Linked DNA regions of Teredinibacter purpureus. The protein of the gene in region 1 interacts with the protein of each later gene in a pairwise test. Links are inferred from orthologs where the notes say so. Each region holds a gene or a part of one and is shown on either strand. Other genes may lie near its edges. The genes, in order: H5647_RS11020 and H5647_RS13715.

Region 1 (3,082 bases):
TATAATGACCAGAATCGCCGCGCATACGCTGGCGGTGAATTCAAGCTGCCTTACGTTCCAACTTTTGTTTTTGTGATCGATACCCATTTATATACATACTCAAATTGCGAAAAATCGCTAACGCGTTTAAATTCGTGCCAAATAAAATTACAACACATGCCTTCACAGAAAAGTAGACTCATCTTATTGTGAATATTCGTAACTCATCAGATCAAGCCCCTCAGTTCGGCGCCGAACCTACGTATTTCTGCGCACCTTGGTACCTAAAGAACCCTCATCTCCAAGCGATATTATCAAGTTCACGTATTCGTAAGCATTATCTCACCCTACAACACCCAACCCTAGAGCAGAATGCAGAGCAACTCATACTTGATTGTGGAAATGGGGTAAGACTTAGTGCTGAACTCAATCGCGCTACAACGTCTTCTAACGCTCAATCATTGATTATATTGCTCCACGGGTGGGAAGGCTCCAGCCGATCAAATTATATACTTTCTGCAGCAGCGCAATTTCTAGCGGCCGGACACGACGTATGCCGATTAAATTTGCGTGATCACGGTAACAGCCATCACTTAAACCGCGGCCTATTCAACTCATCTCTCGTAGAGGAGGTTGCAGGCGCGATCAAGACGCTTCAATTAACGTATGAGTATAGTAAAACAGGATTAATGGGGTTTTCGTTAGGTGGGAATTTTGCGTTACGTGTTGGCTTACTGCCTCAATCTCTCGCGAAGCCTTTAGACGCCATATTAGCGATTTGCCCTGTGCTCGATCCCGCCGAAACAATGAAAGTGCTGGAAAGTGGGCCATTCTGGTACGAACAATACTTTGTAAAAAAATGGAAGCGCTCTTTATTTAAAAAGCTAGAGTATTTCCCTGACTATGATTACGCAAAAGCTTTAACACCAATGTCACGCCTGAAAGAAATGAATGAGTTCTTTATCCCACGTTACACTCAATACCAAACGGTAGAGGACTACTTTCAGTCCTATACTATTACAGGCCATAAACTCGCATTCACACTCAGTAAAACCAGCATCATCGCGACACAGGACGACCCCGTAATCCCGCCGGCCGACTTATCCAAAATTGCGCGTCCCGCACACTTATCCGTATCTCTGCAAGCGCATGGCTCGCACTGTGCATTTATCCGAGGTATAAAAAAGCCAAGCTGGGCCGACACATACGCACAAGCCTTTTTTGAAGACTGCTTTCGCCAAAGCTAAAAACCCTTACAACACTTGCCTGTGAGTTACGAGATGGAACGAAATAGCGCATCGATCTCATCAAACGAAAACCCACGATAGCGTAAGAAATTTTGCTGTTTTATTTTCTCTGCGTGATCTACGGGAAAGTTTTTAAATTTTTTATGCCAGACCTTTGCTAAAACAGCGGGGTAATCCGTATCGAACTGTTCGACAACAAGAGAGATAAGAGAAGAGCCCACCCCTTTTTCAGACAGCTCCATTTCCAGCCGCTCACGCCCAAATCCCTTTTGTATTCGGGCACGACAATAAGATTCGGCAAAACGCTCATCAGATAAATACCCATTCGCGGCTAAACGGCTGACTACCGAAGCAATGACGCTATCTGCATCACACGCTATAGAAGCCAACTTGGAGGCCAGTTTTACGGAAATCTCTTTTTTCGAATGCTCGCGACGCGTCAGTAAAACAACTGCCGCATGATAGGCTTTTTTTTCCGCTTCTTCGAACACGGCATCAAAACTGGGAGGATATTCAGGCATGAAAAAACTTGTAACGTAGAATGGTAATAAAAAAGTTGTAAGGCGAAAAACTAACGCTGCCAGCTATGCAGCTGGCAGCTTTTTTATTTTTACAGAATAGCCCTAATTAAGACTCGACGACATCTTCGCCTTTTATATCATCTGTAGTTTCGCTTACAGGCTCCAAATCACCAAGTAATTCTTCCTTAATTTTTGCCTCTAAGAACTCTGCAATTTCCGGGCGTTCTTTTAAGTACTGCATTGCATTACTTTTACCCTGCCCTATTTTATCGCCATTATAGCTATACCAAGCACCGGCTTTATCGACCAAACCTAGCTTTACACCATAGTCAATTACTTCGCCATAACGGTTAATGCCGTGACCGTAAAGAATTTGAAACTCTGCCTGCTTAAAAGGTGGAGCTACTTTATTTTTAACCACTTTAACGCGCGTTTCTGACCCAGTAACTTCGTCGCCATCTTTCACAGATCCAATACGGCGAATATCCAAACGTACGGATGAGTAAAATTTTAATGCGTTACCACCCGTAGTGGTCTCTGGGTTACCAAACATTACGCCAATTTTCATGCGAATTTGGTTAATAAAAATCGCCAAGCAATTTGCATTTTTGATATTGCCTGTTATTTTTCGAAGTGCTTGAGACATTAAGCGGGCTTGCAACCCAACATGGTGATCGCCCATATCGCCTTCTATTTCTGCTTTCGGGGTAAGGGCTGCAACAGAGTCCACAACCAATACATCGACTGCACCAGAACGCACTAACATATCCGCCACTTCCAATGCCTGCTCACCAGTATCTGGTTGGGAAACAATTAGATCGTCGACATTAACACCCAGCTTGCCAGCATAAATAGGATCCAACGCATGCTCAGCATCAATAAACGCACATGTTCCACCTTTTTTCTGAGCTTCAGCAATTACTTGTAATGTGAGCGTTGTTTTACCCGATGATTCTGGGCCATAAATTTCTACTATTCGGCCTTTTGGTAGCCCGCCAATACCCAGTGCAACATCGAGCCCTAATGAGCCCGTTGAAATGGAAGGAATTTTTTCCAGTTCTTTGTCGCCCATGCGCATTACTGTGCCTTTGCCGAATTGGCGATCGATCTGTGTTAACGCTGCCTGTAAAGCTTTCTCTTTATTTGCGTCCATAAATAACCCCTTAAATATGCCTTTTCAGAGCCGACATCCCGTCCGCCATGAAGAATGATAATCTGCGAGACACACCCCTCGCCAAAGTACGAATGCAGCATACGACAAAAATACTGTACACGCAAACAGTAATAGTTACTTATACAGTACTTCGCTCTGCCCAAGTGCGATTAAACGCTCGA
Region 2 (3,053 bases), 530 kb from region 1 along the record:
TCGATGCCGATAGTCACGAGATTCCGGTCAACCTTATATGCCAAGACTTACTCGATAGCGAAATTCACAACGCTTCCGTTGTTATTATGAACTTTACCCTACAATTCATACCACCAGCGCTGCGCGACACTCTTATAGCGCGTATATACTCCGGCATGAATAGTGGTGGGGTTTTAGTGTTGTCCGAAAAATTAACCTTCGACGATGAGCACCATGATACGTTAATGAGTGAGCTGCACCATTATTTCAAAAAAACAAACGGTTACAGCGATTTAGAAATCGCTAAAAAACGCGCCGCTATAGAAAATGTTCTCATACCAGAGTCGTTAGAATGCCATAAGAAGCGGCTAGAAAATGCAGGCTTCCGTGGAACAGAGCTTTGGTTCCAATGTTTTAACTTTTCATCGCTACTGGCATTTAAACCTTAAAAAGGCCCACACTGTTGCCCTCTTCCCCAATTGATTACTCAGGCTTCATCGAAGCCTTGCAAAAACCAGACGACTCACCATTTACGCAATGGGCGCTCACCTTGGCGCAACAATGCGCCAATGGTTTGTCGACGCAACGGTTTGGTGATTTGCCTAAGTGGTACACCGCTCTGGAGTCGCTACCTACCGTTAAAGCGGCCTATAGTCACTTCGGTGATCGCGTTACCATTGGTAAGCGCGAACAGCTAGATGACGCCCAATGGCAACACCTGTACAACGCATTGACCGAACTTATTCCGTGGCGAAAAGGCCCCTTCGAGTTCTTCGGAATTCACATTGACACAGAATGGCGTTCTGACTGGAAATGGCAACGATTAAAAAAGCACATTAGTAACCTTCAGGGACGAACGGTATTAGATGTGGGCTGTGGCAATGGCTACCATTGCTGGCGTATGCATGAACAAGGCGCAGCACGCGTTATTGGCATCGACCCGTCGCCACGTTTTATTGTGCAGTTTTATATGGTCAAACATTTTCTGGAACATTGTCCTGTCGATATTTTGCCCATTGGCATAGAGGGCCTACCCCCGCACTTAGCAGCGTTCGATACGACGTTTTCAATGGGGGTTCTTTACCATAGGCGGTCGCCTATGGATCACTTACTCGAACTCAAAAACACACTATGCTCAGGTGGCGAACTCGTGCTCGAAACATTGGTTATTGAGGGAGGCTTGGGTGATGTGCTAGTACCAGAGGGCCGCTACGCAAAAATGAATAACGTGTGGTTTTTACCGAGTGTCCCTACGCTTATCTCTTGGCTGCAAAAATGTGGTTTTGACAATGTTCGCTGTGTCGATTGCACTTTAACCAGTACAGAAGAGCAACGTTCAACCGATTGGATGAAGTTTCAATCCTTGCCGGATTACCTTAGCCTTGATGACGACACCAAAACTGTAGAGGGGCACCCTCGCCCAATGCGTGCCGTTCTAATAGCCAACAAAAAATAACGGCTACTTAAGAGGCGCAGCAGGCGTGGCAAGGCGCAATGTATCGACAAGCTGCTCACACCAAGCCAGAATGCGTCCGTTGGTTAATTCTGGCTGCTGGTCCTCATCCAATGCGAGCCCCATAAACAGGCTTTCACTCTCAATAATGGCTTTAGAGGCGTCAAACTCATAGCCGTCAGTGGGCCAATACCCCACGACATGTGCGCCATTGCCCACAACAACATCATGAAGCATCCCCATTGCATCAAGAAAAAAATCTCCGTACCCAAACTGGTCGCCTAAACCAAATAGCGCAATGGTTTTACCGGTAAAATCAATGTCGTCTAGGTCTCCCCAGAAATCATCCCAGTCAGATTGAATTTGCCCAAAATCCCACGTTGGGATACCTAAAATTAAGGTCTCGTACTCTTCAAATTCTAATTGTGTCACTTTGCCTATATCTAAAACATCAACATTCGCTTCGCCTAAACACTTTTGAATACGATATGCCACGCTTTCGGTATTACCCTCGTCGCTCCCAAAAAACAAACCAATTTTTGCCACACCAAACCTCTATAAACAATAAGACGTAGGCAAGCACACGACGCTTGCACCCATCAGGGCGCACATTCTCGCAACTTCTTCGAATAGCCGCAATCAATCAGAGACAACAAAATGGCAATTCTCCGCCATACGCCGAATTTAAAGCGACATAGTTTGCCGCTCATTCGACAAATAATTGTCACGCAGAAATCCACCTCCCAAAAAACATCGATAACTGTTTGTTTTTATTAGCTTTTATCGATCCCTGCAAAACTGGCACAGAATTGGCTGTACTCTCTATAGGCAAGAGACACCTAGCGGACTTCGATGGGTGCCCGAGTAACCCTTTAGATTTAACAGGACACACTATGGTAACCCTGGCCTCAAAAAAGCAAACGAGTGATGCTAGCGTATCACCTGCGCTCGCAGCTCACTCAAAAACCCCACAATGGTCACAACAGAACGCAACCGGGTTTCCAGCCGAGAATAGCCTTAGGGACCTTCAATTTAGGCTTGCCAACAATCTTCAAAGTTCGCTAGATCTCACCACTACATTGGAACTTTTTTATAGCAATATTCAAGAAGCTGTTAGCCTAAGTGGTTTGCAGTACACTGCTCCGCCAGACGCTCATTCAGAAACTGCCGACACGATAAGCCTTGGGCTAATGCGCGCTCATAAGGCCAATTACAATATTAAAACAGCAGATTCAACGCTAGGCCAAATTGTATTTTCCCGCGCAAAACAATTTTTGGAAACAGAGCTAGCCATACTCGAAATGATGGTAGGCGTGCTTTTTTTCCCGCTCCGTAATGCCCTTTTGTATCAAGAGGCCTTGCAGAACTCGCAGCGTGACAGCCTTACAGGCATAGGCAACCGCGCCGCGTTTGACATAACAGTCGCCCGAGAACTGAAGCTCGCACAACGGCATAAGCAACATTTGTCATTACTGGTGATTGATATCGATTACTTCAAAGCTATTAATGATCAATACGGACACCAGAACGGTGATTGTGTACTGAAACATGTTACCCGTAACATTAAACAAGGCTTGCGAGAAACCGACCAATTTTTTCGGTATGGTGGCGAAGAATTTGT

The links.
Region 2: the proteins of H5647_RS11020 (region 1) and H5647_RS13715 interact in binary tests that used the Escherichia coli proteins (3 or more experiments, as listed by UniProt). The link is inferred for Teredinibacter purpureus from one-to-one orthologs.

What each region holds. Positions count from the first base shown.
Region 1 is NZ_CP060092.1:2,578,894-2,581,975, reverse strand. Bases 1-2,756 are described here. They hold H5647_RS11020 (regulatory protein RecX), read right to left. Parts: upstream 1,748-2,756; coding sequence 1,253-1,747; downstream 1-1,252. Other genes in these bases: recA (recombinase RecA), read right to left, coding at 1,854-2,756; H5647_RS11025 (YheT family hydrolase), read left to right, coding at 189-1,226; H5647_RS11030 (M23 family metallopeptidase), read right to left, coding at 1-87. In the rest of the region: more of recA, read right to left, coding at 2,757-2,900; H5647_RS11010 (CinA family protein), read right to left, coding at 3,036-3,082. UniProt on the Escherichia coli protein: Modulates RecA activity through direct physical interaction. Can inhibit both RecA recombinase and coprotease activities. May have a regulatory role during the SOS response. Inhibits DNA strand exchange in vitro.
Region 2 is NZ_CP060092.1:3,110,420-3,113,472, reverse strand. Bases 209-2,935 are described here. They hold H5647_RS13715 (flavodoxin), read right to left. Parts: upstream 1,979-2,935; coding sequence 1,439-1,978; downstream 209-1,438. Other genes in these bases: H5647_RS13710 (GGDEF domain-containing protein), read left to right, coding at 2,326-2,935; cmoB (tRNA 5-methoxyuridine(34)/uridine 5-oxyacetic acid(34) synthase CmoB), read left to right, coding at 443-1,435; cmoA (carboxy-S-adenosyl-L-methionine synthase CmoA), read left to right, coding at 209-428. In the rest of the region: more of cmoA, read left to right, coding at 1-208; more of H5647_RS13710, read left to right, coding at 2,936-3,053. UniProt on the Escherichia coli protein: Low-potential electron donor to a number of redox enzymes. Involved in the reactivation of inactive cob(II)alamin in methionine synthase.